Regions from separate parts of the Clostridium lapidicellarium genome, predicted to be linked through region 2. Evidence: riboswitches for the same ligand, from Rfam matches in the RefSeq annotation. Region 2 holds a riboswitch; each other region holds the start of a gene.

Region 1 (8,460 bases), on a different contig from region 2:
TCTTTCTCTCTGGGAATCTAGTAACTGTTTTTTTAAGAGTTCCCTCTTCCCACTCTTTTTTCTTGGCTTTTACTTCATTAACTTTTTCTTCCTTAAACATTTTCTAACCCCTTTTCTTTATTCTTCTGGACTTGATTTATCAGTTTTAAATTTCATGCTGCCAGTTTCCTGGAATCTTTCATGCCAGGATAACGCTTCCTTGAGCAAAACTGGTGTATGAATATTCTTGCCTTGACATGCTCTTTTAAAATAATCTTTAAGAAATGGTCTGTAATAAGGATGGCTGCAATTTTCTATTATGACTCTAGCCTTTTCTTTTGGAGACAACCCTCTTAAATCGGCTACACCCTGTTCTGTAACTATTACATCTACATCATGTTCCGAATGATCACAATGAGGTACCATTGGAACTATAGAGGATATTTCACCATTTTTAGCAACTGATTCCGTCGTGAATATGGATATATAGGAACTCCTCGTAAAATCTCCTGAACCGCCTATTCCGTTCATCATTCTGGAACCCATTATCTGACTTGAATTTACATTGCCATATATGTCAGCTTCTATGGCCGTATTCATAGCTATTACCCCGAGTCTTCTGATTACTTCAGGATTATTGCTTATCTCTTCAGGTCTCAATATGAGTTTCTTTCTGTACTCATCGATTTTGTCATAAAATTTTTTCTGTCCCTCTTCAGAGAAAGAAACAGATGTAGCAGAAGCCACTGAAATCTTGCCTTCATCCATCAAATTGAACACTGAATCCTGTGCAACTTCAGTATATATCTCCAAATTATTAAATCTGGATTCTTTCAACCCTGCAAGTACTGCATTTGCAACAGAGCCAACTCCTGACTGGAGCGGCAGCAAATTTTCGGGAAGTCTTCCCTGCTTAACTTCATTTTCAAGAAAATCTATTAAATTTCCAGCCATTTTTCTGCTTGTTTCACTTATTGGTGCCACTTTTCTAATATTATCTTTTATATCACTGAAAACTATACATTTTATCTTATCGGGATCGACTTCTATATAATCCGTACCTATTCGGTCTGCCACGTGAGTTATAGGTATGGGCTGTCTATAAGGCGGTTTCTCAGGGATATATATATCATGTGTCCCTATAAGCGAAGTTGGCTGAGTTTCATTTATCTCCACAATCACAATATCTGCATCTTTAACGTATGTAGGTGAATTTCCCACAGATGTAGTTGGTATTATATAACCTTCTTCAGTTATACCTACGGCTTCAACTATGGCCACGTCGATTTTACCCATAAATCCATAGTCTACCATTTGAGGTGACATGCTGAGGTGGGCGTCTACATAATCTATTTTACCTGCATTGATAGCATTTCTTACATCCTTGTGCGTCTGATATGGAAACCTTTTTTTGATTGCCCCAACTCTGGCTAGTTCTCCATCCAGCTCATCACCTACAGAGGCACCTGTGTACAAATTGATTTTAATTTTCTCGCCATTTTTTATCCTCTTTGCCAGTGCCATAGGTACCGACTTAGGATAACCTGAAAACGTAAAACCGCTGGTCCCGACAGTCATACCGTCCTTGATAAGTTCAGCAGCATCATTAGGTGTACCTATACGTTTTAGAAGCTCTTTATTTTTTATCCTATCCGTAATCATACTATCCCCTTCTCTATTAAATAATTAACATAATTATATTATTTATTAAATTTTTTAATTTATACTCTATGTCCTCCCTTCCTTTTTGATCTGGATATGTATAATAGAAAAACAAAAAACGGCCCAAGTACATTGAAGAATATACTCACGCCGTTACTTTCATTACTTTCATATAAAGGTCTTACCCTTATATCGTAATAAAATGGCTTTTTTATTTTTATTTTTTATTTACATCTTTTACTCAATATTATTTTATACCTTTCGTGGCAATTTATCAATACCGCTATAAAAGATTTTTTTGCCATTCCAAAATAATTATCTTCTATATCCGATACAATTTCCTTGATATTATTCAAATTCTTCCCTATCAATAATTCTTTAGCATATTTTTTCGCAGTATCAGTCACAAAAGAGCATTCCATGTCCTGTATTTCACCAGAATACCTGTTCACAATGATCCCTATGACAATTTCATTGTAAATTTCGGCTGCTGTTATCCCCTTCGGAAGTTTTGCATACCCAGTAATAAATACATTATCTTTTTTCAAAAAACATACCCTCCCCCCAAATATATACTGCTATAAAACTCAATTTAATGAATTTAAAGCATAACATCTCTTCCTTTCCCCGAAGGAATCAACATATATATATTAGGCAGGCTTCCTGGCTCAGATTCATCTTACTCCTTGGTCTTCCCAGATTTATATATCCAGTGACATAATAAAGTTTCATCCTCCATACAGTAGCGTGGACTGCAGTATTTGACTTTTCCTTTTACTTATTCTTAAATAACACCTAATTTAGATATTCAATTTTAGTGGTTCTCTATATTCTCTCTATCTCAAATTTATCATTATCGTAGTCTACTCTTATTTTACAGCCTTCATAAATGTCACCTTTAATTATCTTCTTGGCAATAGATGTTTCAAGCACATTTTCCATATATCTCTTTAAAGGTCTGGCTCCATAAACCGGATCATACCCTTCTCTTGCTATAACGTCTTTAGCTCTATCGGTTATTTCTATATAGATATTCTTATCCTTTAACCTGTTTTCTATATCCTTCAAAAATATATCTATTATGGATTTAATCTCCACGGTGTTCAATGGTTTGAACATTATAATATCGTCAAGCCTGTTTAAGAATTCTGGTTTAAACTTCAATTTCATGTCATTCATCACTTTATTTTTTATATCTTCGTCTATTCCCGCAGAACTCTTGTTCTCAAGCAAATAGCTGCTCCCTATATTGGAGGTCATGATTATAATGCAATTTTTAAAATCAACTACCTTGCCTTGATTATCCGTAAGTCTTCCATCGTCAAGTATCTGTAGAAATATATTAAAGACGTCGCTGTGTGCCTTCTCTATTTCATCAAACAATATTACACTATAAGGCTTTCTCCTGACTGCCTCTGTAAGCTGACCTCCCTCCTCATAGCCAACATATCCCGGAGGAGCTCCTATAAGTCTGGAAACGGAATACTTTTCCATATACTCCGACATGTCTATTCTAATCATATTATCCTCACTATCAAATAAAGCTCTGGCAAGAGTTTTGGCTAGTTCAGTCTTTCCCACTCCTGTAGGACCTAAAAATATAAATGAACCTATGGGCCTCTTTGGATCCTTCATTCCCGATCTTGCCCTTATAACAGCATCAGAAACAGCCTTGACAGCTTCCTTTTGTCCTATGACTCTTTTTGAAAGTTCATCTTCCAGGTTAATAAGTTTTTGCCTTTCTCCCTCCACTAATCTAGACACCGGAATTCCCGTCCATTTAGATACGATCTGAGATATTTCCTGTTCCGTAACTTCTTCCTTCAACATGGCAGTCTCATTGTTTTCCTTTATTGTATTTTCTTCTTTCTCTATTTTTCTCTCCAATTTAGGTATAGTTCCATATTTCAATTCCGCAACTCTATTCAAATCATATTCTCTCTTTGCCTTTTCAATCTGACCCCTTGCTTCATCCAGCTGTTTCTTCAAATCCCTGACACCGGTTATATTTGACTTTTCCTTTTCATATTTGGCTGTAAGTTCATTGTCTTTATCCTTCAAATCATTTAGTTCTTTTTCCACTGTCCTGAGTCTTTCTACAGAAGCTTTATCTTTTTCCTTGGACAGCGCTTTCTTTTCAATTTTCAACTGAAATAATTTTCTTCTGACATCATCCATTTCAGTAGGTACGCTGTCAATCTCCGTCCTTATCATAGCACATGCCTCGTCGATCAAATCTATGGCTTTATCCGGAAGATATCTGTCAGTTATATATCTGCTGGAAAGCTTTGCCGCTGCCACTATGGCAGAATCATGAATTCTTATGCCGTGGTATATTTCAAATTTTTCTTTAAGGCCTCTCAATATAGAAATGGAATCTTCAACACTGGGTTCATCTATAACCACCGGCTGGAATCTTCTCTCAAGTGCTTTGTCCTTTTCTATATATTTTCTATATTCATCAAAAGTAGTGGCTCCTATACAGTGAAGTTCTCCCCTTGCAAGCATTGGCTTTATAATATTTCCCGCATCCATAGATCCTTCCGTCTTTCCGGCCCCAACTATATTGTGAATTTCATCTATGAAGAGTATTATTTTTCCTTCACTCTTTTCCACTTCTTTTAAAACAGCTTTTAACCTTTCCTCAAACTCACCTCTAAATTTAGCCCCGGCAATTAAGGAACCCATATCCAGGGAAAATATTACCTTGTTTTTCAGTCCTTCAGGTATATCTCCTCTTATGATCCTCTCCGCCAGTCCTTCCACTATGGCAGTTTTCCCCACTCCCGGCTCTCCTATGAGCACAGGATTATTTTTAGTTCTTCTTGAAATAATTCTAATTACTCTCCTGATCTCATCATCTCTGCCTATTACAGGATCAAGCTTGTTCTTTTTAGCTTCTTCAGTCAGATTTCTTCCATATTTGGTCAAAGCATCATAAGTACCTTCTGGATCCTGACTATCAACTCTTTGATTGCCCCTGACCTGAGACAGTGCTTCCAAAAATCTGCTTTTTGTTATATTAAATTTTTGCAGTATCATATCCACATCCCGGGAATGAACTTCCATAATGCCAATCATCAGATGTTCTACACTTACATATGAATCCTTGAATTTCCTAGCCGTGCTCTCTGCCCTTACAAAAACATCTTCAAATCCCCTCGTAGCATAGAGGGAACTACTTTGTGCACTTTCTCCAAGCACTTTTGGCATTTTATCAAGGACATTCTTCGTATTATCCACAAGTGATTTCACGTCTACAGACATTTTCCCGAATATGTTCGGAATCAAACCATCTTTTTCAAATACCAATGCTGAAAACAAATGAATTACATCTATCTGCTGATGATTATATCTCACTGCTATAAGCTGTGCCTCATTTATCGATTGCTGTGCCTTTACTGTAAGCTTATTTATATCCATAATAAATATTTAGTGTAAAACTTAAATAAGTGTTTACACTTATCCTCCTCTCCAGTTTATTCTACTTTAATATTATTATATATTAATTTATTATACAAAAATTACCCACAAAATCAATATACCACTTTGCAGGTGCATAAATCATCTCAATGCATATTTTTCTTTTAAATTTATGGCAAAAGTAAAATATTTAATTGATTCTCTCACATTGTTTAACTTGTAATACATCTTCCCCATTTCCATATATCTTTCATATATCCTTCTGCTGCTTCCAAACTTAAGAAGATTGTCTAAAGAAAGATTCATACACATCTCTCCCTTTGCAAAATCTCCTTCTTTCAATAATATCAGAGCTTTGTAATAATATGCTTTCTCTATAAAAGTTATATCATTTAAATTTATAGCACAATCCAAAGCCTTATTGCATAGAGTATGTGCCTTCTTTAAAATTTTATTCTTCATCAGTATATTTACATTTACAAGCATAAAATGGTCCAATTCCCTTACATTGTCTCTTGGATATATCTCCAGTGATTTTTCTACACAATCCAGTGCACTGCCCTTCTTACCTAAATTAAATAATATTCGGGCATAATCAACCATTGCTTCAGATTTGCCTTTTAAATCGTCTCCATAAAGTTCATATACTTTTTTTTCATACCTGCCAAATTTGGTTATGTCCATTTTCAACGAAAGTATGGCAAGCATATGATAGATCCGTACATTTTCTATATCTTCCTGCATTGAATCTGAATCCATCAAATCCATAATTTTCGCTGCCAATTCATATGCTTTATCATAATACTGCATTTTGATATAACAGTTAGCTTCATAATACATAGCTTTTAAGAGGCACTCGCCATATCCCTTTTCCTGACAAATTTGAATCACCTTGTCATAATAATTCAAAGCTTGAGAAAATTCTCCGTAGACATAAAAATATCTGGCAATATCCATATAATAAATCGAACTTCCTCTATCGGAAAAACATTTCTGCAAATAATCATAATAATTTGAAATTATAAATTGCAACTTTCCAAACTGTTTTTTATCTAAATAATAATTAAAAAGCATATGCATTATGGTAAAACATAAGTCTACATAAGAGTAATCCTCCGCAAATTTCAAATTATATTGAAGCAATTTTTCATAATTTTCTCCCGGGGAACCTTTAGATATGTCTTTTATATTTTTAATTATCTGGCTTTTAACATCCTGCTTTAAATATTCAACATCAATTTCAAGTTTATTCGACACAAATTTTAAAACCCACTGTTCCGGTTTTATTTTATCATTTTCTATGCAGCTCATTTTTGAAACAGAAATCTTGTCGCCACACAATTTTTTTAGGGTATACCCCTTGTATATCCTGGCTCTTTTAATTTTTTGCCCAGTAGAAAGTATTTCCATAATTCTCACCTGTTCTATTTAAGAATCCCTTAACAAACCTATTTTTTTAAAATCTTCAACACCTTCATTCAAATATTTAGCAGCTTGTTCATTTAAATTATTTTCTATATAAAATTTACCCAGTAATATTGATATTCTGGCAGCTTCTGCAGTATAATCCATATTATTGGCAAAATTCAGTGCCATGATCAATGTATTTTCCGCTTCTTTTTTATTGGATTCCAGCATATCTATTCTAAACTTCAATAAATAATAATACACCAAAGTCTTATCATTTCCCTCATCCACTCTGTCCATTATTTCCTCAAGAACTTTTTTGGAATTTTTAACATCCTTTAGCTTTATATAATTTTCACATATATCTATCAAGGTCGTTATAACGTCGCTGTCTTTTAGTTTTATTCTCAACTCTTTTGCTTTATTCAAATGGATAAAAGATTCTTCAATATTATCGAACTGATAAAATAATTTTCCCAAATTATTTTCAATTTTAGCAATATTCATAGAGTCATTTAATTTTTTATACACTTCCAATGCATTCTTAGAATATTTTATAGCATTATCCATATCTTCTTTCTTGCTATACTCTTCAGCCAGTAAAAAAAGTGTATTGGCATATTCCTTTTTATTATCTAATTGATTAAATTTTTCCTTGGCCAAATAGGAATAGTTTATAGCCTTTTTCATATTTTCCAGTTTGAAATTCGCACATGCTATACAATAATATATCTCTCCTACTAAAAAATCATTTTCTATTTTATTTTCATTATATACATTTTCAGCCTGTTGAAAATAGCTGCAAGAAGAGTGGTAGGATTTTAATTCCATTGTTATCTTCCCCAAATTGATAAAAGTCTTTATAATCTGCTCATAATTATTATTTTTAATAAATATTCCATTGGCCGACAAAAAAAATTGCTGTGAAACCAGATAGTCACCTTTAGTCATGTGTACTACACCTTTTAAATAGAGGTTTTTTGCTTTTTTATATTCCAAACCATATTTATCCGCAAAATACAGGGCTTTTTCAATATACTGTTCTGCTTGAATTAAATTTTCACTTATTATACAGGATTCAGTTATATTTTCAAAATAAGTACAAATCTTTTCTGCCTGGGTTTCCTCAGACTCCATTAGATATTCAACAGAAGTTTTCAATTCCGAAGCCAAATATTCCAACAAATCCATACTTGGATTCGACTTTCCAGATTCTACAAGACTTATTTGTCCAGGTGTAATTCTGTCTCCTGCCAAATCCTTCAAAGTCATATTCAATTCTTTCCTTCTCTTTTTTATTTTCTCTCCTAAAGAAAGTATTTCCATGATTCACTCTTCCTTTGCCCTAAATAAGAACATAAATTTTAACCAAATTAAAATTTTTACTAAGCTTTTATCTTATTATACCATATTTTTATAATAGGATAAAATTTTTTTAAAAAATACCATAATTTAAAATAAAACAAAATGCACATTTCACCATCATATTCAAAATATTATGATAAAATGCACATCAAAATTTATTCTATGTTAAATTATAACTATTACTTCATCCAATCCATCATGTCATCTGCAGTATCCTTAAGACGTCTGGAAGCTCTTTTCATCTTTCTTCTGTTTGACATCCTCAATTCCGGCATTACCATCATTCCCACTGCTGCACCGATTATTGCACCAGCTATAAATTTCCCACGCATTGATACCTTACTCCTTTCTCAACTTACATCAAACATTTAATTTAAATTATATATATAGGATATGCAAATTTAATCTTTTTAAACAGGCTAATTTTCACAATTGCTTTGGTGAAATTTAAATATGTTCCTAATTTGATCCAAAATTTTAGATATATTTTTGCCTCCCAATATTGCCGTAATATAATCTACTGCTTCTTTTGTAATTACGACTATATTCTCTTTTCCCTGCCAATCGTCAATTATGATTTCCTTGGGTATTTCATCCAATATAACATTGAGTGCAAAAAACACT
Region 2 (8,460 bases):
TCTTTTATTTTTAACAGATGTGTTTTTTTATTCAGGTAACCTGCCAAAGCGGGTTATAAAAGGGAAACCAGGTGAGAAACCTGGGCGGTCGGGCCGCTGTAAATGGGAAATTTCAAAGTAATACCTCCAAAATTTTCAGATAAATTTGAATAAACCGGAGACATACTTGAAAAAGCCATAAGTCAGAAATCTTAACCTGGATATTTCATAAATAACTTTCCATGAAAAAGTGATTATGAGCTAAAGGCAATAAGGGGACAAGCTTAGGATTTATAATTTTGCATAAATGGACATGCCTTTTTAATAGTTTATATTTGAATCACAGCCTCAAAATCACTTTCAGGAAAAGAGGACTGTGATTTTTATATTTTAAGGGGGTGATGTTATATAAGGTATATGATAACAGGTCACTTTCTATTTAACATGGAGTTTAGGGGTAGAAAAATAATTGAAAGGAGATCTTAGTTGATGTTTAAAATTTTGAAAAATAAAGCATTTGCATTTGTTCTAAGCGTACTGGTAATGGCACTTGGGGTAGTTGTAGCACCTTCTTTTACAAACAATGCGCAGGCGGCGGCAGCTTCTGAGAAAACAGTTTACGTGGACGTGGAGAAGAATGTTTTGGGAGAATCCCCACTTATAAAACCGGTAAAGGTTACACTGGATGATTCTAAAACTATACTAGATGCAACGAAACAGGCTGATCCCAATATTGGTATAGATGCAACTACGGGTCAATATGCGTATATAAAAGCATTCCAGGATAATTCAGATAATCAGGCTGATTTTCAAGCTAATTATCCATCTAAATTTTATGATAAGCTTGATACTGTAACAAAGGGTGTTATTTTTAAAAATGATATATTACATCAGCCAATTATAACTGATACAGGCTGGCTTAGAGAAAAAGAATGTGACGGAGTATCTGGTTGGACATTTACAGTAAATGATTCGCAAACTTATGGTAGTAATGGAACTTATTATACTGCAGCAACTGCTTTATCCAATGTTCCAGATAATGCTGTAATACGTTGGGAGTTCTCGGCAGCAATGGGTGCAGATCTTGGAATAGCAAATTCAGCATATTTACCAACTGAAGTTACTGATGATGGTTACTACAACTGGGATACTTCAGTATATGTTGCACCACTCTTTGAAAGAGTAAGTAAATCAGATCTTATAAGAGATATGGCTAATTATGAAAACAAAAATGATGAAAACTATAAAGCAGCATTAACAACATTACAGACACTGCAGGCTACACAAGATCAGGTTGATGAAGCAATTAAGGGGTTATCACCTGCATCAACTGGAGCTAATATGGCGGTTTCTGGTCTGTAGTTAAAACAAATAACTGGCTATAAAATAGATTGATCCTCGTGGGTCAATCTATTTTTTATGAGATATTATTTTGTATATTAATTTGTGATTTTATAGTTAACTATATGCAGTAAGCATACAGCCAATGTCATATAAGTTTTATGTAAGATCAAGAATAAATTGTTAAAATAAAATGAAAATAATGTTGACTTTGGTAAATTTATATTTTATACTAAAAATTAGAGAATTAAATAATTTATGAAAATTTAATATATTATATCAGGTGCTGCTATATTTGACAGTTAAAAGGAAAAGTGGAATCGTAGCCACTGCAGCCCACCGTTGCTGTATGGAAGATGAAACCCCAATATGTCACTGGATTATATATCCGGGAAGACGGGGGAGTAAAATGAATCCAAGCCAGAAGGCCTGCCTGGTATTTTGTCAATTCTTTCGGAGGGGAAGACATTACATAGATTGCTAGACTGTTTGCCTTTATATTTTTTGGGTAAACAGTTACATTTAAGTAAAAATGGAGAACTCTCTGAGTTCTCCATTTTTTATTTTTATAATTATAAAATACCTCCCACAGCGTGAGGTATTTTTGCTGTTATAGGCAATCTTAATTGTGGATTTTATGTTGTAAATTGAATTTTAAGGAGGGGAGATTGAAATGCTGAGGAAGAAAATCGAGATGCTGCTGTGTATATCTGCAGTATGTTCCGTATCATTTGTCGCAGCAGACACAGGAAGGCTTAATACTGTCTATGCAGAAAGCCTTAATTCCAATACACCTGTGGTGAGTGAGCAGAATACTGAAGATAGTGGAGAAGAAGCTGTCGCCATAAATAATGCAAAGTTAAAAACCAAATTGACAGAAGCGGCCAATAAAGGCAGCGGCTATACGGGAGATTTAACTACATCTGACCTTGCATCTATTACAGGAGATATTGACCTGTCAGATCTTGATATTAAAGATGAGGATATGCCAATTATGAAATATTTAACTGGAGTGTCCGGTATAAATTTATCAAATAATACAGCTATTACTAGTAAAGGATTTAATAAAAAATATTTTGACTGGACAGTACCTAAGAAATTAGACTTCAGCGGTTGCACTGGGATTTATTATAATTATTTTTCTACATCACGTTCTGCTTTTCTGGGATGTGCCACGCTGGAGTCAATTTCTTTACCAGATAACATAGGTATTATCCCTACTGGAATTTTTGAAAATTGTACTGGTTTGACTTCCATAACTATTCCGAAAGGAGTTACTGATATAAAAAGTAATGCATTTAATGGTTGTACAGGCATTAAAGAAGTTAATTTGGATGATGGATTGTTGAATGTTTGGGATGAGGTATTTAAAGACTGTACCTCATTGAAGTATATAAAAACTCCTAGTTCTGTAGCAAGCTTTGGAGTAAATTGTTTTAGTGGAGATATAAATCTTGTAGTGGATACTCGGGGGACAAACTTTAAGCCTGAAGATGAGTCAGAGTGGGGGGATACCTCAGGAGTAGTATTTCTATATGGCGAGGATGCCAAGCTTCAGGATAAACTGACTTTAAAGACTGGAGGAGAGGAAGCAATTATTTTGCAGATTCCAGATGGTAAGACTGTTAATTGGGGAAGTAGTAATAATGAAGTGGCTGCAGTTGATGAAAATGGGAAGGTTACAGCGGTGAGTCCTGGTACTGCATTTATATATGCCAAGACTTCCGACGATACCTACAGTGGATTTTGTACTGTTACAGTTACCGATGAAGACGTACCTGTAACCGGGATAAATCTTAATAAAACAAATACAACTTTGGAAAAAGGAAGTACCGATAAGCTCACGGCAACTGTTACTCCCGAAACTGCCACTGACAAGGAAGTGGCATGGACAAGTAATAAACCCGAAGTAGCCACAGTTGACCAGGATGGGAATGTAGCTGCAGTGTCCAAAGGTACGGCGATAATAACTGCGGCTGCAGGAGATGGAAAGGAAACTGCCGCTTGTACTGTAATAGTCACCGATAGTAGTGCCAGTCCCATAGAGATAAGTACTGAGCTGCCTGAAGGTAAAACTTCTTTTAAATTGGGTGATGATGCTAAAGTAATTGTAAAGGCTGTGAATAATTCTGGTGAAGAACAGCCAGTTTCACTCATGCTGGGGCTGTTTGATAAAGATAATAATAACTTTATAAAGTGTACAAGCAACAAGGAAGATGTTGAACAGGGAGGACAGATTTCTCTGATTGGAACTATAGGTATTCCGGATACGGGAAATTATGAATTGAGGGCTTTTGTATGGGATGGCCTGGAGGATATGAAACCTCTTTCCGATGTTAAAACTATATCTGTTATAGATGGTGGAAGTAGTGATGATGACAGCGAAGTAACTTTTACCGATTCAGATTTAGAAAAAGCTGTAAGAGATGATATAAAGAAACCTACTGGAACCTTACATAAAAGTGATGTAGATAAAATAACTGAATTGGATGTCAGGGGAAAAAACATAGTGGATCTTGGGGGAATTGAAAATTTGACTTCACTTAAAACTCTTAATTTAGCCGACAATAGAAATTTAAATACGAAGAGTATAAGTTTATTGAATGAATTGCCACAATTGGAATCTCTTAATCTAAGTGGAACTACAATAAATGATTTAAGCCTTTTAAGTGGTTTGAAAAATTTACAATGTCTTAATTTACAAACGCTTAGTCTTGATAGCGGACAATTTATCAATACAAGTGGATTAAAAGATTTGAAAAACCTTAAAGAACTTGATTTAAGCGGAAATGGATGGAATATTAATAGTGATTTAAGTGAGCTGGAAGATTTAACTAAGTTGCAGATACTTAAATTGGGAGCTACTAAATTGAAGAGTACAAGTGTATTAAGTCAGCTGAAAGATTTAAGGTATCTTGATTTAAGTAATAATCCCATAAATGATGATTTAGAAGGACTAGAAGGATTAACTAATTTGCAAACTTTACTTTTAAATAAAAATTTTCAATGGGGAACTGATGACAAAATAAGTGATATAAGTGCACTGAGTAATCTGAAAGATTTAACAACCTTGGATTTAAGCTATAATCAAATATCTGATATAAGTTCATTAAGTGGTTTGAAGAATTTACAGTCTCTTAACTTGCAGAATAATAAAGTGAGTAATATAACTCCACTCAAAGATTATTTATCTGCCTTGAAATTACTTGATTTAATGGGAAATCAAATAACTGATATAAGTGGATTGGAGGGGTTAAGTGCTCTTACGACTCTCAATTTATGTGGTAATGAAATAGAAAAAATAGATGAGGCAGATGAACTAAAGGGTTTAACAAGTTTAACGGATCTTAATTTAAATGGTAACAAGTTAGTTGATATAAGTGGTTTAAGTGAATTGGAAAGTTTGAAGTCTCTTGAATTAAATGATAATCCAATAAGTGATATAACTCCATTAAGTGGATTGACGGGCCTACAGTCTCTTAGTTTAAGTAATACTCAACTGGACAATATAGATGTACTGGAGAATTTAACTAATCTACAGTTACTCGATTTAAGACAAGGAAATGGTAAAAAATTAAAGAACATAAGTGCACTGAGCAACCTGACTAAATTACAGAGCCTTTTCTTATATAGTAATGAGATAAGTAATATTACTCCACTAGAAAAATTAATTGGCTTGAAATCACTTGATTTAAGTCATAATCAAATAACTGGTGTAAGTATATTGAAAGATTTAACCAATTTAACAAACCTCGATTTGGGATACAATCAGATAAGCGATATAACTCCATTGGGTGGATTGACTAATTTACAGTCTCTTGATTTATCAAGAAATTCTGGAATAACTGATTTAAATTCATTAAAAGGCTTAACGAATTTAACAAGTCTTAAGTTGTATGGAATAACAATAAACGAAAGTAAACAGCAGGATTTAAAAAAATCACTTCCAAATTGTGAGATAATATTTTAAAGTGTATAGCGGTTAATCTATTATAATGATCAGTTAAAAATGTTGAAGTAACGATAGAATATGGTGGGAATTCATTAAGAGCGTTGTTTCACATTTTTAATTGTTGATTGTAGATTGTAAATTGAACTTAATAATAAGGGGGAGAGGAAATGGAAAAGTTGTGGAAAAAGGTAGTCCTTGCAGTAGTGCTTCTGTTTTCATTTGGAATATTTGCGCCTTGTGTGGCTCTGGCAGATACTGCAACACCGACTGAAATTGATGTAGATGTAAAAATACCGGCAGAAGACAAAGTCTATGATACAAATAAGAGTGTAGAAGACAACCTCAAGACAAGCTTGAAGTTAGAAGATATAGAAGTTGTTCCTGAATCTAGTGAATATAAAAATTTACTAAAACAATATAATGTTAAAGCCACATATAGCGGCAGTAAAGATGTAGTTTTTAATGCACCTACTATTGGGGTTGTTCCTGTGAATCCCTTGAATATTGATCCAAGTAAAGTAAAAATCACTCCCGAATCTGTTGAAAATGGCAGGTATAAATTTGTGTTAAAGAATGTATCGGCTGTAGGAAATTTGATTGATAATTCAACACCTGCAATAGATGAAGAAGGACAAATTGAAGAGGCAAAAGAAGCAGAAAACATGCTTTATGGTAAATTAAAGATTGGGGTTGGATCTGTACCTTCCTTTAATTGGAGCGGTAGTAAAGCAAGTTTTGATGGAGGTGAAGGCAGTATTGAATTGAAAAATAATACATGGGAAATGTTTTCTTCTGCACGTTCTGGTTATAAAGGTGTAAGTGAAAAATATTGTGATGATTGGATTATAGCTGTAAAAGATGAACTAAGGAGGATGAAAGCTGAAGGTATAAAAGCTCAGGATGTAAAGATGACGGAATGGGAAAAGTTAGCTTTAGCAGTTACAGCTGTGGGCTATGATCCAAGGGATATAACTTATGATGGTTCTAATTTGATTGATATTATTTCGAACAAAGATTACTTAAATGCATCTAGTCAGACATTTGCAAGACAATATGCTATATTGGCATTGACTTCACAGGATTATATAAACAGTGTACCCAAGGATGAAAAACATGTTGATGAAAATGATATAGAAGATAAGATACATTCTTTAGCTGATCTCGCACGTGGTAATACAGCAGCGGACGGTTCTACTATTTTATCAAATGCTGTTCCTGATATGGGAACTATGCAGATGCAGCCACTTGCAGCATATTATGATTCAAATGCAAAAGAGGAAGATAAATATTATGATGTAAAACAAGCTGTAGAATATTGGCTTGATCATTTTTCAAATTCTCAAACTTATCTTGGATCCTTCTGGGGTGGTATGGGCAATGATTATAACAATTCATGGACAAATGCCCAGGTATATATGACTATTGGAATGGCCGCAGAAGGAAATGGGAAGAATAAAACAGAAGATGGGAAATTCAGCAATAATGTAAATATTTTTGATAAAAAATATATTAAATGCGGTAAAACTATGATAGATGCAGCTCTAAACAAATGGTCAACCTATGACAGTGCCACCTATGAGCCCACACAGATGTGTCGTGGCTTGGATTCTCTTGTAAGGGCCTATGAAGGAAGGAATTCCATATTTGACTGCAGGGATGTTGAAAATTCTACCGTACCTGTAAATAACGCCATAGAGGCACTTCCCGATGCCATAACTTCTAAAGATGAAGAAAAAATCAATGCGGCAAAGGTTCTCTATGATGCACTTGGCAGTGCAAAACAGGCATCTATTGCCCAGAGTACGAAAGATAAACTGGCTGCGGCAGAAAGAAAAGTGGGACAAACTGTTGAAATAAGTGATCCTGATGCATCTTATAAGAAAGTATCTGTAAAGGCAAAGAATGTGTCAGATTCTTCTCAGAACGTTTCGCTTATAACTGCACTTTATGATGAAACCGGCAAATTCATAACTTATGTATCCGGAGAACAGAAAGTTGAAGCGGGCAGGTCATCTACTTTGAGCAATATGCTCAAAATACCGGAAGAAGGTATATATAAAATAAAGACCTTTGTCTGGGACAGTATTGAAGGTATGAAACCTCTTTCAAATGTTATAGATATGCCTGCCGGATCTGGTAAATAATTCATTTCTGTCTGATTGATAATTACGATTAAGTTTTTTGAGGGGGTTAATATGAAAAAGATTTTAAGCAAGATTATAACTTTCTTATTTGTCATAGGTATTGCAGTATCCGGTATTGGAGGGAATGTATATGCTTCCGGTCAAAATGGATCCAGGTCTGCAGGTGCTGATGTATCCATAACCAAAGAGAGGCTTTCTGGAAGTGACAGAATAGAAACTTCACTCAAGATAAGTCAAAACGGCTGGAAAAATGGTGCGGACACAGTGGTTATAGCCCAGGGCTACGGCTATGCCGATGCTCTCTGTGCAACACCTCTTGCCAAGAAGTACAATGCACCTATAATCCTTTCCAGGCAGGATGCGCTGGGCAGTGACACCATAGCTGAAATTAAAAGGCTCAATGCAAAAAAAGCCTTCGTTATAGGGGGGGAGTTTTCTCTATCAGACAATGTAATAGCCCAGCTTAAAGACATTGATGTGGATATTGAGAGAATAGGCGGCCTGGACAGATATGAAACTTCTGTTGAAATAGCCAGGAAGCTTGGAGATTCAGGTGATATAAGCAATATAGTGGTTGCTTCCGGGGCCGGGTATGCAGACAGCCTTTCCATGGCACCCATAGCTGCGGCAAAAGGGTGGCCGATACTTCTTACGGAAAGTGACAGTCTTCCCGAGAAAGTTGAAAGCTACATAAAGAGTTTAAATATAGATAAGACTTATGTATTGGGCGGCACTGAAGTTATCACGACGGGACTTGAAAATTTTCTTCCAAATCCCCAGAGACTCGGAGGAACTACCAGATTTGATACTAATCTTGATATACTTCAGAATTTCAAATCTGATCTTGATTTTAGCAATGTCTATATAGCGGCAGGGGATGGATCCAATGGGGATGAATTTGCTGATGCTCTTTCGGGAGGAGTCCTGGCATCCCGGAAGTCTGCACCATTGGTGCTTATTTACAAGACTGTAACTCAAAATACAGCGGATTTTATAACTCGGAATATGTCTGACAAGACTGTGCTTACAGCACTTGGGGGAACT
Region 3 (8,460 bases), on a different contig from region 2:
TTTTAAAACATCCACTACTGAATCTATTTCAGCTTGTGTAATATCTGGAGGGGAAAATGGAATTTTTTTATTCATAGTTATCAAATCCTTTCAAATTTTAGGTTTAGTGCCGTGAAAAAAACCAGTGTCCTTTGTTATATAAATATATCCATTTTTATCTATCTCAGACTGTAAAAAATCTTTAAGATTCCGGAGCCCGGTTTCGTCAAGGGCATTTTTTGTATTTCCCGGCATTGAAAATAAATAATCCGCCAGCGGGCTGGAAGAAGTTACCCTGAGATTGTCTTTATATCTTTTCAAGGTTACGTCCTTAAACCATCTTGAAACTTTTGCAAGCCCGTTTTCAAGCTGAAATTTTCCGGTCAGATTCCAGCTGTCTGTGGTTATCTCGGGTGAGTTGAATTTTTTGACAATATCCCTCATCTCCCTCATGTGATTTTTACCGACTGTAGAAGCGTAAAACTGTCCTTTAGGTTTTAATACCCTGCAGATTTCAGAAAGTGCCCTGTCTATATTGGATACATGATAGAGTACATGATTTGCAATTACTGCGTCAAAGCTGTTTATGCCATAGGGAATATCCTGTGCATCTGCCAATTTGAATTTGAATCTTGCAGAATTTAGATTCTTTTTTGCATCTTCCAGCATACCTGCGGAAAAGTCAGTTAGGGTTATATTCCACCCGCTTGGAATTTTATGTAGGTTTTTTGCCCACAGCTCTCCGTTGCCGCATCCAAGTTCCAATATGCTGGCATTGTCTGGAAGGTTCAACTGCTCAAAAAACCAGTTCATCCAGCCCTGTTTATTTGTGCTGAAAAGCTCGTGTATTCTGATTCTGGCTTTTAAATTAGAAGCATTTTCGTATTGCTCTATCCATTTTTGATCTGCATTTACTGCATCTATTATATTTATGAATTTATCCCAGTTTAACTCTTTATTTTCATCAATCATGTGGACAGCTTCCTCTATGGATTTTATTACAGATTTTATATGATATATTTTTTTCTTCATTATTTCTTTTTGTATTTCCAGAGATTTTTTTAAGTCGTTGTGATTTATGTCATAATTCATTATCCTGGATATATCTTCGAGAGAAAGGCCTATGAATTTAAGAGTTAATATTTTTTGCAGCTTGCTGAAGTCTTCAGGGCTGTATAATCTATGACCCTGCTGGCTGTATGAGCAGGGTTTTAAAAGCCCGATTTTATCATAATATCTCAGTGTTCTCAAAGTTACACCTGATTTTTTGGCAAATTCACCTATGCTGATCAAATTGGATTTTGGAACAGACACTGCATATCACCTCTACCTAAATTATTGTATCACATGACGTTACGTAAGGTACAACGAATTTTTTTAAATTCCATGGTATTTTGTATAATAATTGCATAAATTAATAGCATAATAAGTTATAAACGGGATAAGTAGAGCTTCAAATTGTGTTAATATACTTATAATTTTACTTTTAGATCTAACATTTTACCATTAGCATACTTTCATTTCTTATATTACGAATTGAAGATGATAATAAAATTCAGTTGATACTGATTATAATGTATTATATAATGATAATAACTTAATATTTTGCATATAGGTGATTGTTATATGTTTTTATAGCAATTTAAAAGGGAAACAGGTGAAAATTCCTGTACGGTCTCGCCGCTGTGAGGTAGAGGTTCTTGTTATTTGCCACTGGAAATGGGAAGGCGACAAGTTCCTATGAAGCTGAGTCAGAAAACCTGCCTATAATGTATATTCTGTTAATTTACTTTACGAAAGATGAAGTGGAATAATGTATGTAGAACTATAGAAGTTTCATGATTTTCCATGGAGCTTTTATTTTTTGTATAAAAAAGTAAAGGGAGTGTTGTTTATATGAAAAAAATAAAAGGAGCAGTATGCATTTTTTCGGCAGTTATTTTATCTGTTGGCATGCTTGTAGGCTGTGGAGATAATTCACCTACAACTAAAAATTCCTCAAATCAGGGTAATAAAAATAGTTACAAGGAAGTTGCAATTACAGATACACTTCAGGGAAAGAAGTTTCGGGAGAAATTTACAGAACCTCCTAAACGGGCCGTTAGCCTGGCAGGTTTTACAACGGAGATGATGCTTTCTCTTGGACTTGCCGATGATATGGTTGGGAGAGCTTATCAAGATAATAAAATCCTTGACAAACTGACAAATGACTATAAAAAGGTTCCGAAACTTTCTGATAAGAATCCGTCAAAAGAAAAACTTTTAAGTGTACAGCCAGATTTCCTGACAGGATGGGATTCGAGCTTTTCAGAAAAAAACTTTGACAGGGAATTTTGTAAAAAGAATGATATAAAAATATATGTACCTAAATCTGTAGCCGACAATGCTAATATTGATATGGTATACGAGGATTTTGAACAGTTGGGTAAAATATTTAATGTATCTCAGAAAGCTGACAGTATAATAGAATCTATGAAAAATCAGATTTCAGACACCCAGGCAAAAATTAAGAAATTTGCAGTAAATCCTAAAAGAGTTTTTGTCTATGATTCAGGAGAAGATGCACCTTTTACAGCATCAGGCGGTTTAGCTAAGGATATTATAAAACTTTCGGGTGGGAAAGACATATTTGATGATGTAAACAAGTCCTGGGCAACTGTTACTTGGGAAGAGGTTGTAAAGAGAAATCCGGAATATATTATTATTGTGGATTATGATAGCTCCGACGATGTAAAATCCAAAAAACAATTTTTGCTTTCGAATCCTGCATTAAAAAATGTGGACGCTGTAAAAAACGATAAAATATTTGTAGTAGGACTCACAGATTTCGAAGCAGGTGAAAGAGATTCAAACACAGTGAGAAAAATTGCCGGAGAGCTTTATCCAGAAGCTTTTAAAAATTAGGAAGATATAGTTATGAAATTACCAATAAAAAATAAATACAACTACATAGTATTTTGTATGTTTCTCATACTAATACTTATAATTTCAATAGTAATTTCGACACTTGTTGGAAGTGTAAATATAAAATCCGGCTGGATATTCAAGATTATAGCCAACAATTTATTGAAGTACAATTTGTTTGAAACTGTATGGCCTGCATCCGTCAATTCTATAATATGGGATTTGAGGCTACCAAGAATTCTTCTGGCATTTTTGGTAGGGGCTGGATTGTCTGTCTCAGGTATAGCAATGCAGGCGCTCACGAAAAATTCATTGGCGGATCCCTATATTTTGGGAATATCATCGGGAGCATCCACGGGAGCTGTAGCAGTTATATTACTTGGCGTTTTTGGCAGCTTTTCAGGATATGCAGTTCCTTTCGGGGCGTTTTTGGGGGCCATGATTTCCATTGTAATAGTATTTAATATAGCCAATTTTAAGAGAAGAAGTACTCCTACGAGACTTGTGCTTACAGGAGTGGCTATTTCAGCTTTATTTTCTTCGGTTACGAATCTGATGGTATTTACGGTAAATGATGAAAATAAAGTTCGTTCGGCACTTTTCTGGATGGAAGGTTCGCTGGGGGGAACAAAATGGGAATATATACCGGTTACATTTTTTGTATTTGTCTTGTGCTCGCTTGTGATTTACATATTCAGTAAACCGCTGGATGCTATTATGCTTGGTGATGATATTGCAACTACTATAGGAGTTGATACAAAGTCTCTGAAGATAATTGTGATTGTTATGACCACTTTGCTTACAGGAGCCATTGTATCCGTAAGTGGTGTCATAGGTTTTATTGGGCTCGTAATACCGCATATATCAAGAAGTATTGTAGGGTCAGAACATAAAAGGATAATACCTGTTTCTATTCTAATAGGCGGTATATTTACGATATGGGCGGATGTATGTGCAAGAATTGTTGTATCTCCGGAGGAGCTCCCCATAGGTATAGTAACTTCATTTATAGGAGTCCCATTTTTTCTGTGGCTTTTAAGGAAAAGTGATTATTTGTCTGGGGGAAATAATAGATGAAACTTGAAGTGAACAATTTAAGTTATAGTATTGACAATGAAAAACTGCTCCATAACATCTCCATTAAAATAAAAGAAGGAGAATTTGTGGGAATTGTGGGTCCGAATGGGTGTGGGAAGTCAACTCTTTTAAAGAATATATACAGGGTGTACAGACCAAAGTTTGGTGATATATTTATTGACGGTGAAGAAATACAGAAACTCAGCAGCAGAAAGATTGCAAGAAAAATGGCGGTGATGGTTCAGGAAAACAATGTTGAATTTGATATAAGCGTATTGAATATGGTTTTGCTTGGAAGATATGCACATAAGAAGATTCTTGAGGATGATTCTCCAAAGGATATTGAGATAGCTAGGGAATCTCTTAAAAAAGTAGGGCTTGAAAAATATGAGGATAGAAGTTTCCTGAGCCTGTCAGGTGGAGAAAAACAGAGGGTGCTGATAGCCAGGGTGATAGCACAGCAGTCAAAATTTATAATATTGGACGAGCCTACAAATCATCTTGATATAAGATATCAATTTCAGATAATGAATATAGTTAGCAGTGCAGATATTACGGTGCTCGCATCTATTCATGATCTGAATATGGCGGCACTTTATTGTGACATGATATTTATAATGTATGAAGGAGAGATAATAGATTATGGAAGTCCTCAAAGGGTTATAACTACGGAAATGATAAAAAAAGTTTTTGGAGTGAATTCAATTATAGAACCGAATCCGGTTACTAAAAAAGTAAATGTAGTTTATGTGCCATAGCCAAAATCAGACCGTATATGGATTTAATTTACAAAAATCCAGATGCGGTCTTTATTATATATAGTAAACTGGCGAATTTAAAGACTATAGTAATATAGTTAAAGGTTTAAAAATGCTTCCTGTACTCTAAACATTAAATTTTTTAAATTATATAATAGCTTATATAATAATTGCATAAACTATAACATAATATGCTGTAATGCGGATAAATAGAGGACTGTTATTGAATATACATGAAATGTATGATAATATCAGATCAAAGTATTATGAAATATTTAAATTGCAGTTGAAATTTTTATTAAACATAAATGAGTTTTAGAAAAGGAAGGGTACTTATGGAAGATAATAACAACTCGTCGAATTTTATTAGGAACATAGTCGGGGGGGATTTGAAATCAGGCAGATACAAGAGTGTGGTAACCAGATTTCCTCCTGAACCAAACGGATATTTACATATAGGTCATGCCAAGTCCATAGTTTTAAATTTTGGCCTGGCGAATGAATTTAATGGAAGAACCAATTTGAGGTTTGATGATACCAATCCTTCAAAAGAAAACAGTGAATATGTGGAATCCATAAAAAAGGATGTAAGATGGTTGGGATATGATTGGGATGAGCTGCACTTTGCCTCCAGCTATTTTGATCAGATGTATGAATATGCCGTCTTTCTCATAAAAAAGGGGAAAGCCTATGTATGTGATTTAACGGCTGATGAAATAAGGAAATATAGGGGAACACTTACGAAACCGGGTAAGGAAAGTCCTTATAGAAATAGGACGGTAGAAGAAAACCTGGAGTTATTTGAGAAAATGAAAAGCGGAGAATTTAAGGACGGTGAGAAGGTTTTAAGAGCTAAAATTGACATGTTGTCTCCCAATATAAATATGAGAGATCCTGTATTGTATCGTATAGTCCATGCTTCACATCACAATACCGGTGATGAATGGTGCATATACCCCATGTATGATTTTGCACACCCTCTGGAGGACGCCATTGAAGGAGTTACACATTCCATATGTACCCTTGAATTTGAAGATCACCGCCCTCTCTATGAATGGGTGATAAGAGAGTGTGAAACGGAAAACAAGCCCAGGCAGATAGAATTTGCCAGGTTGAACATGACCAATACCGTCATGAGCAAACGAAAACTCAAAAAACTTGTGGATGAAAATTTAGTGGATGGATGGGATGATCCACGTATGCCCACCATCTCCGGACTCAGAAGGAGAGGGTTCACTCCGGGGTCCATTCGCAGGTTTTGCAGGGAAATTGGAGTGGCAAAGGCAAATAGTGTAGTGGATTCCCGTATGCTCGACTATTTTTTGAGGGATGAACTTGAAAAGAAGGCACTTAGGACGATGGCTGTTTTGAATCCATTGAAAGTTGTGATAACTAATTATCCTGAAGGCAAAAGTGAAAATTTTGAAATTGAGAACAACCCTGATGATCCTTCTGCAGGAGTTAGAGAGGTTCCTTTTTCAAGAGAACTGTATATTGAGAGGGAAGATTTTATGGAAAATCCACCTAAAAAATATTACAGATTGTTTCCGGGAAATGAAGTCAGATTGAAAGGTGCATATTTTATAAAATGCAGCGAAGTGAAAAAAGATGAAAAAGGTGATGTAATTGAGCTGCACTGTACTTATGATCCAAGATCCAGGGGAGGAAACAGTCCTGACGGCAGAAAGGTCAGAGGTACTATTCACTGGGTAAATGCCAGTACTGCGATTTCGGCAGAGGTAAGGCTGTATGAACCCCTTATTTTGGATGATTCAGAAGAGGAAAATGATTCTTTTTTAGATAAGGTCAATCCCGATTCACTTAAAATTGTAAGTGGATTTCTGGAACCTGGAATGAAAAATGTAAAACCGGGTGAAAAATTTCAGTTCTTCAGACACGGCTACTTTAATGTGGATCCTAAATGTACTGAAAAGGGCAAACTGGTATTCAACAGGATAGTGCCTCTTAAAAGTTCTTTTAAAATCAAGTGATTATTTAATTTAAGGCAGAATTTATTTGTAAGGAAAATGGATATGTGTATAAATTTATGGATTTATGCACATATCTATTTTTAAATCATAAATTATAAGTAGCTTTAAAGTAATAATTTATTCGGAGGGGACTTCTATGTGTGGAATTGCAGGATGGATTGACTTAAAAAAAGATATTTCAAAAAATAGAGATGTAATTTTGAATATGACTAATAGGTTAAAGCACAGGGGACCTGACAGTGAAGGATATTATTATTCAAAAAATGCCCTCCTGGGACATAGAAGATTGATAGTAGTAGATCCTTCTGGTGGTACCCAGCCTATGTTTAAGAAAGTAAACGGCAAAAAATATATAATTATTTACAACGGGGAACTTTATAACACTGAAGATCTTAGGAAATTACTTGTGCAGCAGGGTTATTCTTTTGACTCCTATTCCGATACGGAAGTACTTATAACGAGCTATATTCATTGGGGATCAGACTGTCTGAAGCATGTAAACGGCATATTTGCCTTTGCCATATGGGATGAGAAAGAAAAACAGCTGTTTATGGCAAGGGATCCTCTTGGAGTGAAGCCGCTGTTTTATACTGTAAAAGAAGATTCGCTCATATTCGGATCGGAAATAAAGGCTATTCTAGCTCATCCTTTTGTAGAACCTGTAGTTGACAGGGAGGGTTTAACTGAGATATTTGCCCTGGGACCTGCAAGATCTCTGGGGGGAGGTATATTTAAAGATGTACATGAAATTCCTCCGGCCAATTATCTTGTTTATAACAGAGATGGATTGAAGTTAAAAGAGTATTGGAAATTGCACTGTGAACCCCACAAAGAGGATGTGGAGACTACGGCGGAACATGTGAGGACACTTTTGGTAGATGCCATAAAGAGGCAGCTGGTGGCCGATGTACCTGTATGTACTTTCCTTTCAGGAGGACTTGATTCAAGTGCCATATCTTCTGTGGCGGCATCTGAATTCAAAAAGCAGGGGAAAGTGTTGAATACCTATTCCATTGACTATGAAGACAATGACAAGTATTTCAAGGCAAATGCTTTTGAACCCACTTCAGACAAGGTCTGGGCTTTGAAAATGTCGAAGTATATAGAAAGCCGTCATCATGAAGTCATAAATACCAGCAGGGATTTGGCAGAGACTCTTTACAATTCTGTAAGGGCAAGTGATCTTCCGGGTATGGCTGATATAGACTCATCTCTATATCTTTTCTGCAGAAAAATAAGAGAAGATAATACAGTGGCATTATCCGGTGAATGTGCTGATGAAATTTTTGGCGGATATCCCTGGTATAGAAGGGCAGAAGATATAAATGCCCATACTTTTCCGTGGTCGAAATCTGTAGGTGCGAGAAAAAAAATTTTGTCCCAGGATTTGAAATCCCTTGAATTGGAGGAATATCTAAATGCACAGTATGAGGACAGCATAAAACAGGTACCTCACCTGGATGGAGAATCGAAAATTGATCGGCGTATGAGGGAACTTTTTTATCTCAATATAAAGTGGTTTATGATTACACTGTTGAACAGAAAAGACAGAATGAGCATGTCCAATAGTCTTGAGGTGAGAGTGCCTTTTGCAGATTACAGGCTGGTGGAATATGCTTTTAATATACCTTCAGATATAAAATTTTATAAGGGAAGGGAAAAAGGTCTTCTTAGAGAGGCGCTGAAGGGTGTTTTGCCGGAAAACATTATTATGAGGAAAAAAAGCCCTTACCCTAAGACCCATAATCCAG

The links. Region 2 has a riboswitch for cobalamin ahead of AB8S09_RS02785 (leucine-rich repeat domain-containing protein). Riboswitches for the same ligand answer to the same signal wherever they lie in the genome.
Region 1: it holds a riboswitch for cobalamin, as region 2 does, so the genes downstream of both, AB8S09_RS12420 (DUF3870 domain-containing protein) here and AB8S09_RS02785 (leucine-rich repeat domain-containing protein) in region 2, are expected to answer to the same signal.
Region 3: it holds a riboswitch for cobalamin, as region 2 does, so the genes downstream of both, AB8S09_RS09000 (ABC transporter substrate-binding protein) here and AB8S09_RS02785 (leucine-rich repeat domain-containing protein) in region 2, are expected to answer to the same signal.

The regions. Positions count from the first base shown of each region.
Region 1 is NZ_JBGFFE010000021.1:39,857-48,316, reverse strand. It holds gene AB8S09_RS12430 (acyl-CoA mutase large subunit family protein) at 1-100, opposite strand, end outside; gene scpC (succinyl-CoA:acetate CoA-transferase ScpC) at 118-1,641, opposite strand; gene AB8S09_RS12420 (DUF3870 domain-containing protein) at 1,866-2,189, opposite strand; cobalamin riboswitch at 2,278-2,455, opposite strand; gene clpB (ATP-dependent chaperone ClpB) at 2,467-5,064, opposite strand; gene AB8S09_RS12410 (helix-turn-helix domain-containing protein) at 5,206-6,474, opposite strand; gene AB8S09_RS12405 (tetratricopeptide repeat protein) at 6,493-7,797, opposite strand; gene AB8S09_RS12400 (YtxH domain-containing protein) at 8,016-8,168, opposite strand; gene AB8S09_RS12395 (YkvA family protein) at 8,256-8,460, opposite strand, start outside.
Region 2 is NZ_JBGFFE010000002.1:158,288-166,747, reverse strand. It holds cobalamin riboswitch at 17-214, shown strand; gene AB8S09_RS02790 (hypothetical protein) at 523-1,341, shown strand; cobalamin riboswitch at 1,585-1,771, shown strand; gene AB8S09_RS02785 (leucine-rich repeat domain-containing protein) at 1,994-5,290, shown strand; gene AB8S09_RS02780 (hypothetical protein) at 5,440-7,416, shown strand; gene AB8S09_RS02775 (cell wall-binding repeat-containing protein) at 7,468-8,460, shown strand, end outside.
Region 3 is NZ_JBGFFE010000011.1:49,818-58,277, forward strand. It holds gene AB8S09_RS08990 (DegT/DnrJ/EryC1/StrS family aminotransferase) at 1-75, opposite strand, end outside; gene AB8S09_RS08995 (MerR family transcriptional regulator) at 91-1,293, opposite strand; cobalamin riboswitch at 1,576-1,761, shown strand; gene AB8S09_RS09000 (ABC transporter substrate-binding protein) at 1,876-2,883, shown strand; gene AB8S09_RS09005 (FecCD family ABC transporter permease) at 2,896-3,960, shown strand; gene AB8S09_RS09010 (ABC transporter ATP-binding protein) at 3,957-4,718, shown strand; gene AB8S09_RS09015 (glutamine--tRNA ligase/YqeY domain fusion protein) at 5,054-6,709, shown strand; gene asnB (asparagine synthase (glutamine-hydrolyzing)) at 6,846-8,460, shown strand, end outside.